Regions from separate parts of the Rhizobium sp. B21/90 genome, predicted to be linked through region 2. Evidence: riboswitches for the same ligand, from Rfam matches in the RefSeq annotation. Region 2 holds a riboswitch; the other holds the start of a gene.
What was found. Region 2 has a riboswitch for S-adenosylmethionine ahead of metA (homoserine O-succinyltransferase). Riboswitches for the same ligand answer to the same signal wherever they lie in the genome.
Positions count from the first base shown of each region.

Region 1: another riboswitch for S-adenosylmethionine. It lies ahead of J5278_RS16760 (O-succinylhomoserine sulfhydrylase); the one in region 2 lies ahead of metA (homoserine O-succinyltransferase).

Region 1 is NZ_CP072162.1:3,459,532-3,463,950, reverse strand. It holds gene J5278_RS16770 (Hsp33 family molecular chaperone) at 1-425, shown strand, start outside; gene apaG (Co2+/Mg2+ efflux protein ApaG) at 454-846, opposite strand; gene J5278_RS16760 (O-succinylhomoserine sulfhydrylase) at 1,048-2,232, opposite strand; SAM riboswitch at 2,279-2,357, opposite strand; gene J5278_RS16755 (2'-deoxycytidine 5'-triphosphate deaminase) at 2,466-3,557, shown strand; tRNA gene J5278_RS16750 (tRNA-Gly) at 3,624-3,697, shown strand; gene J5278_RS16745 (hypothetical protein) at 3,766-4,386, opposite strand.
Region 2 is NZ_CP072162.1:472,912-477,330, forward strand. It holds gene J5278_RS02200 (GntR family transcriptional regulator) at 1-388, opposite strand, end outside; gene J5278_RS02205 (aldose epimerase family protein) at 478-1,503, opposite strand; gene metA (homoserine O-succinyltransferase) at 1,610-2,533, opposite strand; SAM riboswitch at 2,580-2,660, opposite strand; gene J5278_RS02215 (ABC transporter ATP-binding protein/permease) at 2,899-4,419, shown strand, end outside.

The sequences.
Region 1 (4,419 bases), 800 kb from region 2:
GCCATCGCTGGCGGGCCGGCGGCGTCATTGCCCAGTTCCTGCCCGATGCACCGGAGCGCATGCGCCTGCCGGACCTGCATGGCGGCGACGGCGACGAGAACGCGGTCGACCACACCGACGACGATGCCTGGGCCGAGGCCCGTTCGCTGCTGGAAACGGTGGATGCCGACGAGCTGACCGATCCGCTGGTTGGCACCGAGCGGCTGCTTTACCGGCTGTTCCACGAACGCGGTGCGCGGGTCTACGCGCCTCAGGCGGTCTTCGATCGCTGCAGCTGCTCGCGCGACAAGATCAAGGGCGTGCTGCAGGGGTTCTCCGCCCAGGAAATGGCCGAGAGCGAGGAAGACGGGCTGATTTCGGTGACCTGCGAGTTCTGCTCGACCACCTACCGCTACGAGGCGGCCGAGATCCTGGCAAAGAGCTGAGTGATGCCGGCGCCGTCTTCGGACGGCGTCAGTTCAGCGTCCGCATCAGGCCCGGCGAATCCAGCGAGAAGGCGGGGATATCGACTTCGAACGTCTCGCCCTCGTCGTTCTCCATCGAGTAATGGCCGAACATCATGCCGGAGGGCGTGTCGAGCGGGCAGCCGGAGGAGTATTCGTAGGTGTCGCCCGGATTGAGCTGCGGCTGCTCTCCAACGACGCCGGGACCGGTGACTTCGTCGACCTGTCCGTTCTGGTCTGTGATGTGCCAGTAGCGCGTGATCAGCCGCACCGCAGTGGCCGAGTGGTTGGAAATGACGATCCGATAACCCCAGACATAGCGGCTGTCTTCCGGGTCGGATTGCTCCTCCAGATAGAACGGCTCGACGATCACTTCGATATCTCGTGTAAGGGCGCGGTACATCCCAGCCACCTTGAATGAATTTGGTTACGATATCCTATAGGCTTCAACCTCGGTCAAGGAAGCGAAGGTGAATATGTGCCCAAATGGGAAGGCTGATGCGGCCTTTTGAATATTAAGGGTAATATCTTCAGTTAATAGCTTTCGGCGCAATGCGCAGAAGGCGCTGCCCGCCTGGGCCGGGCAGCGTTGCAAGACATGCGATCAGGCCGATACCTTTGCCAGCGCCTGGGCAAAATCCTCGATCAGGTCGTCGGTGTCCTCGATGCCGGCCGAGAAGCGCACCGTGCCCGGCGAGATGCCGAGTTCGGCGCGAGCCTCGTCAGTGAGGTTCTTGTGGGTGGTGGTTGCCGGATGGGTGATCAGGCTCTTGGCATCGCCGAGATTGTTGGAGATCGTGATGATATCCAGCGCGTTCTGCAGCGCGAAGGCCGCCTCCTTGCCGCCCTTCAGCTCCAGGCAGACCAGCGTCGAGCCGCCGGTCATCTGCTTGGCAATGATATCGGCCTGCGGATGGTCCTTGCGACCGGGATAGATGACCTTGGCGACCTTGCTCTGGTCGGCGAGGAAGTCGGCGATACGGCTGGCATTTTCGGTCTGCTGCTTGACGCGCAGCGGCAGGGTCTCGATGCCCTTCAGCAGCGTCCAGGCGGTGAACGGCGACATGGCAGGGCCGGTGTGGCGGTAATAATCCTGCAGGTGCTCATCGACCCAGGCCTTGTCCGACAGGATGACGCCGCCGAGCGAGCGGCCCTGGCCGTCGATGTGCTTGGTGGCCGAGTAGACGACGATATGGGCACCGAGTTCCAACGGCTTCTGGAAAAGCGGTGTCGCAAAGACGTTGTCGACCACGACCTTGGCGCCGATCTGGTTGGCAAGCCTGGCGACGCCGGCAATGTCCACCACCTCGAGGGTTGGGTTTGTCGGGCTTTCCAGGAACAACACCTTGGTGTTCGGCCGGATGGCCTTTTCCCAGTTGGCGAGATCGCGACCGTCGACCAGCGTGCATTCGATGCCGTAGCGCGGCGCCAGCGTCTCGACGACCCAGCGGCAGGAGCCGAACAGCGCGCGGGCGGCCACGATATGGTCGCCGGCTTTCACCTGGCAGAGAATGGCGGCTGAAACGGCGGCCATGCCTGAAGCCGTCGAGCGTGCCTCCTCGGCACCTTCGAGCATGCACATGCGCTTTTCGAACATGTCGTTGGTCGGGCTGCCGTAGCGGGCGTAGATAAAGCCCTCGGTCTCGCCCTTGAAGCGGGCTTCGGCCGCTTCCGAGGTGTCGTAGACGAAGCCCTGTGTCAGATAGATTGCTTCGGATGTCTCGCCGAACTGCGAGCGCAGCGTGCCGCCGTGAACGAGTTGCGTTGCGGGGCGCCAAGTCTTGGTCATGCCATCACCACCTTCGTGATACAAAAAAACCGGTCGCACAAGCAGACCGGTTTTCAACCCGGTCTTTTTAGCTACTTATTTAACGTGGCTGCAAGCCGACCGGCCAAATCACCACGGGATAAGACTGCAATACTTCCGTTGGCCGCTTGCGTCAATTCCCTGCATTTGGTTTTGTCTGCGGCAAAACAAGGCCCGTATATGGTTTTGTCTGCGACAAGACAAGGATTGAGCAGATGGCTCGCGACACTGGAATCTTGGCGGATCGCGCCATTGCCGCCCTCTTCGAGGTCGGCCGGCTGAAGACGGAGAAGGATCTCGACTTCGATCAGATCCAACCGGCGAGCCTCGATCTCAGGCTCGGGGCCAAGGCCTTTCGCGTCCGCGCCAGCTTCATGCCTGGCCCAGCGAACCTCGTCTCCGACAAGCTCGACAGGCTCAGCCTTCACGTCATCGACCTGACCGAAAGCGCCGTCCTCGAGACCGGTTGCGTTTATATCGTGCCGCTGATGGAGCAACTTGACCTTCCCCAGGACATGTCGGCCTCGGCCAACCCGAAGAGCTCGACCGGCCGCCTCGACATCTTCACCCGCGTCATCACCGACTACGCCCAGGAGTTTGACAAGATACCGGCCGGTTATTCCGGCCCACTCTACCTCGAAATCTCGCCGCGTACCTTCCCGATCGTCGTGCGCCGCGGCTCGCGCCTGTCGCAGATCCGCTTCCGGATCGGCCATGCGATGCTGTCCGAGCCGGAACTGCTGGCGCTGCACGAGACCGAGACGCTGGTCGCCAGCAAGAAGCCGAACGTCACAGGCGGCGGCATTGCTCTGTCGATCGATCTCACCGGCGACCGGGACGGCCTGATCGGCTATCGCGGCAAGCACCACACGGCTGTCGTCGACGTCGACAAGAAGGCCCAGCACGACATCTTCGACTTCTGGGAACCGCTCTACAGCCGAGGCCGCACCGAACTCATCCTCGACCCGGACGAATTCTACATCCTCGTTTCGCGCGAGGCGGTGCATGTGCCGCCGGACTATGCCGCCGAGATGACCCCCTACGACCCGCTGGTCGGCGAATTCCGCGTCCACTATGCCGGCTTCTTCGATCCCGGCTTCGGCCATGCGCCGGCCGGCGGGCGCGGCAGCCGGGCGGTGCTCGAAGTCCGCAGCCACGAGGTGCCGTTCATCCTCGAGGACGGCCAGGTCGTCGGCCGCCTCGTCTACGAGCACATGCTGGAACTCCCGGCCAGCCTCTACGGCACCGGCGCCGGCTCCAACTATCAGGCGCAGGGCCTGAAACTCTCCAAGCATTTCCGCTTGTAACCAGCAATCCCGACCGGCCATTCCATCTTGACAGCCTGGCCGAACTGTTGGAAGGCTTCGCGCCGTGCGGGTGTAGCTCAATGGTAGAGCAGCAGCTTCCCAAGCTGAATACGAGGGTTCGATTCCCTTCACCCGCTCCAACTCCACGCTTCCATATAGTGATCGCCATTTAAGACGCCATATTTCTTCGGGCGGCATGGCAGAGCCATCAACCTTTGGCTTCTCCTACCTCCAGGGGCCGATCTCCAAATATTCGAGCTATCTTGTTGTTGAGAAATCGCGGGGTGCGAAGTTCATCCTCGGTGTGACCATGCGCCACGAGGTAGCGCCACCAATTGTTACAAAGGGATTGAAATGTATTTTGCGCTAACTTAGCGACATTGGTGCCGCTATGTACGTGCGAAAATTGCCAACCTGACGGGACATCTTCATTGCCTTCCACCCAATCAATTCGAACCTCTCCGCCTTGCCAATCCCGTGCCTCGTAACGTGAGTGCTTCGAAGTGTTTGCTATTGCGTCGCACATCGCTTGCTCAGGGATCATTTGATGAAGATTGGCCCAAAAGAGAGTGTCGGAGAATTCTTCCCTTTTATCTCTTGCCGCCCTCTTTTTTGCGCTTTGCACCCATTGGCCTAGGCTCCATGAAGCAATGCTTACATTTATAGCTGCGTAAGCGAGGGGCTGGCGTTCATCTGGATAGCTGCACTGTATATCTCTGAATACTTCGACATCCCATACCAACTTTTCCCACATAGAAACTGGGTCTTTGATCAGCGCAGTGTGTGTGGTGGGCGGAATACCCGCATCCTTTGGGCGAGATGGCGACAAGTGGAATTTTTCCTTTTGCAGTTACGATGATTT
Region 2 (4,419 bases):
CGGGCGTCGGCATGGAAACGCTCCGGGACAGGATTTTTGCCGCCGGCGAGCGACCGCGCGAGCGCATATCGGCGGAGAAGGAGGAGAGGCGCCAGAGCGACTGTTCCATCCGCTCGACCTTCTGGGAGACGAAAGTACCGCTGCCGTGCCGCGACTCCAGAGTGCCTGCCGTCAGCAGGTCGCGATAGGCGGTGCGCACGGTGACACGGCCGAGCTGCAGTCCTTCGGCGAGATCGCGCTCGGCCGGCAATGCAGTGCCCGGTTTCAACAGTCCTTCTTGAATAAGCCCGGTCAGCGCCATTGCCAGACGCCTGTAAAGCGGCCCGCTCGCTGCCGCATCCCGCAAGCCGCGCCCGTTCAGTTCGGAAATCAAACTGGTTCTATCCATGGGTTCGGATTAGAACCTATGTAGAACCACTTTGCAAGGTATCTCTTGGGCGCCGGTCGCTTAGCCTGCGACCGGCGGAGGCCGTGCGCTTAGTTCTTCGTGAAAATGTAGTCCGTTTCCTGGCGCAGGACTTCGCCGGGATGGAGCGCTGCGGAGGAAAAGCCCGGCTGGTTGATGGCGTCGGGCCAGATCTGCGTCTCCAGGCAGAAACCGGCGAACGGACCCATCATCTTGCCGTCAATGCCGGGGACTGGGACGTCGAGCTTGAAGCCGGCGTAGAGTTGGACGCCCGGTTCCGTCGTGCGCACTTCGAGCGTTACGCCGGAATTGATGCTGCGGGCGAGAACAACGGCGCGCTTGGCCGTGCGCTCCTGCGATAGACAGAAATTGTGGTCGTATAGTACCTGTTCACCGTCGACGAAGCGCTTTATCGGGCCCATTTCTCTCAGGTCGAAGGGCGTGCCGGCGACGGGGGCGATCTCGCCGGTCGGGATCTGCCGCGCATCGGTCGGCAGGTAGTGGTCGGCTGCGATCATGATGTCGTGGTCGAGCGCATCGTCGCGGCCATCGAGGTTGAAGTAGGCGTGCTGGCAGACATTGGCGATGGTCGGCTGGTCTGTCGTGGTCTCGTAGATTACCGACAGCTCGCCATTGCCGTGGACCCAGTAGGTCGCCTGGATCGTGCAGTTGCCGGGATAGCCGCTGCGGCCATCGGGATCGACGATCTTGAGGACGACGCGGTCGGCGGCATGCTCGACGATCGTCCAGTTGCGCAGGGCGATATTGTCGAAGCCGCCGTGCAGATGGGTTACGCCGTTCTCGTTCAGGTCCAGCTGGTACGTCTTGCCGTCGAGCGTGAACCTGCCGTCGGCGATGCGGTTGGCGCAGCGGCCGGGCGTTGCGCCGAAATAGGCGGAGTGCTTTTCGTAGCTTTCGAAGTTGTCGAAGCCGAGCGTCAGGGCCGGCGTGTGGTTTTCAAGTCGGAGATCCTGGATCACTGCTCCCCAGCTGATGACATGGGCAGTCAGCCCGCCGCCCGTGATCTTGACGCGGTGTACCGTCTCGCCGGCCGCAGTCTTGCCGAAAACTTCGCGCTGCAAAGTGCTGTCCGTCATGTCCTCATCCCATTCGTCTCTAGTGCGAGGCGCCGACCCTGCCTCCATTCGCCACTATCCGCAACCCGCCTGCCGGCGGAATCAGTCCTGCGTCCCGGCGACGCGGCTATTTCTGCAAGCCGATGTCGGCCATGTCGTAGGGTGTCGTCTGGTAGATCTCGTTGATCCAGTTGCCGACGAACAGATGAGCGTGGCTGCGCCAGCGGTTGGGCGGCGTCAGGGACGGATCGTTGTGCGGGAAATAGTCGTGCGGCATCTTGATCGGGATGCCGGCATCGACGTCCCGGAAATATTCGTCTGCCAGCGACGTTGAATCGTATTCGACGTGGTTGAACATGTAGAGCCGCCTTGCCGTCTTCTCATGCACCAGGCAAATGCCCATTTCCGGCGATTCCATCAGGATTTCCAAGCCAGGGACGGTTTCGACATCCTTGCGGCGGACTTCGGTCCAGCGCGACACGGGCACGCCGAAGTCGTCGGAAAAGCCGTTGAGATAGACCGAGGACGGGTTCAGGTTCTGGTGCCGGTAGACACCGAACGCCTTTTCCTTCAGCAGATGCTTCGGCACGCCGTGAAAATGGTAGATCGCCGCCATCGCACCCCAGCAGACGTTCAGCGTCGAATGAACGTTGGTGGTCGTCCAGTCGAGGATCTGGCGCATTTCGTCCCAGTAGGTGACTTCCTCGAAGTCGAGCAACTCGATCGGCGCACCGGTGATGATGAAGCCGTCGAACTTGCGATGTCTGATCTCCTCCCAGGTCTCGTAGAACGACAGCAGATGCTCCTCGGAAGTGTTCTTCGCCTTGTGCCCGCCGATGCGGATCAGCGAGAACTCGACCTGCAGCGGCGAGGCGCCTACGAGGCGCGCCATCTGGATTTCGGTCTTGATCTTGTTGGGCATCAGGTTGAGCAGCCCGATCTGCAGCGGACGGATATCCTGACGGACGGCCATCGTCTCTGTCATCACCCGCACGCCCTCTTTGACGAGGGTATCGAAGGCGGGCAGTGTATCGGGGATCTTAATGGGCATGCGCGTTACTCGATCAACTAAACCGGCGGCGAAAAAACGAATCGCTACCGGTCCGCATGCGGCCCTGATTTAGCGACTTGTTTAACGTGGCTGCAAGCCGGCCGGCCAAATCACCACGCGATGTTAAATAGCGCTGGACAGGTTTCGAATCAACATCAATCGCCGGTTGGTAAATGCGCGGCGCGGCGTGGTGAACCTGCAGCGGCATTCGGGCGTATAAGGCTTTCATAAGGTTTGAAGCGCAAGCTGATGGCGAGGAGGGCGGTTCCAGGCCAGGGATCGCTGGCGCTACGCGCTTCGGGCTCGCATGGATGGACATGTGCGATGGCCATGACTATCTGAGGGATGAGGATCAGGATTTTTTAATGGCCGTTGATACTACAGAGAAGCCCAGCGTCCAGGGCGATGCGCGCGTCGGATACGACTTGAGTGTGCTGTACAGGTTGAGGATGATGCTTTCGGCGTTCTGGCATTCGCCAGTGCGCGTCAGGCTCATATCGCTCGTGGTGTCGCTGTTCGTCATCATTCTCGTGACAGCTTATGTGCAGGTTCTCCTGAACGAATGGAATGCGCCGTTCTACGATTCGCTGGCGCGACGCGACCTCAACGAATTCGTGAAGCAGCTTGGTGTCTTCGGCATGATCGCCGGCACCCTGCTAGTCCTCAACGTCATCCAGGCCTGGCTGAACCAGATGGCGGCGCTCTACATGCGCGAGGGCCTGGCGCGCGACCTGGTCGACCAGTGGCTGAAGGGCAAGCGGGCCTTACGGCTGGCATCGTCTGGTCTGATCGGCGTCAATCCGGACCAGCGGCTCCACGAGGATGCCCGCAACCTTGCAGAAAGCACCACGGGCCTTGCGATCGGCCTCGTCCAATCGACGATCCTGCTGATCAGCTTCATCGGCGTGCTCTGGGAGCTGTCGAGCGGCTTCATATTCCATTTTCGCGGCAGCAGCTTTTCCATTCCGGGATACATGGTGTGGGCGGCGATTATCTATGCGGCCTCGGCTTCTTTCCTCAGCCAGTTCGTCGGCGGCAAGCTGGTGCGGCTCAATGCCGACCGCTACTCCAAGGAGGCCGAACTGCGTTTCGCGCTGATGCACGCCAACGAGTACATGCCGTCGATCACCATTGCCGGCGGACAGGAAAACGAGCGTCGCCGCATCAACGGCGATATTTCCTCGGTGCTCGGCGTTATCCGCAAGCTGGCCATCGCCAACACCAACCTTACCTGGGTATCTGCGAGCTACGGCTGGATGGTGCTGGTCATTCCAATCCTGGTGGCGGCGCCAGCCTACTTCTCGGGCGGCCTCAGCATCGGCCAGTTGATGATGGTGGTTGGCGCTTTCAACCAGGTGAACACGGCGCTGCGCTGGTATGTCGCCAATTTCGGGCCGATCGCCGAGTGGCGCGCGACGCTGATGCGCGTTACCGATTTTCGCGAGGCGGTGGTCGAGATGGATATCGAGGACCACCTGCCCAACATGATCGACGTCGCCCGCGCCGCGCCTGGCATGATGGTGCTGAAGGATCTCGAAGTCTCCACCAAGATGTCCGACGAGATCGTCGAGAACGGTTTCCGGATCCGCGAGGGCACGGTGACGATCACCGCCGGCGAGCACATCATGATCAACGGCGATCACGGCGTGAACCGCAAGCTGTTGTTCCAGGCGCTTGCCGGCGAATGGCATTGCGGCAAGGGCGAGATCGACCTGCCGCCGCCGGAAGACATGCTGTTCATGCCGCACACCGCCTATGTGCCGAGCGGAACGCTGCGCGAGGCCATGACCTTCCCCGAGGCACGCGATGCCTACCCGGATTCCGACCTCGAAATGGCGATTGAAAAAGCCGGTCTCGGCAGGCTGAAAGGCAAGCTCGATACGAAC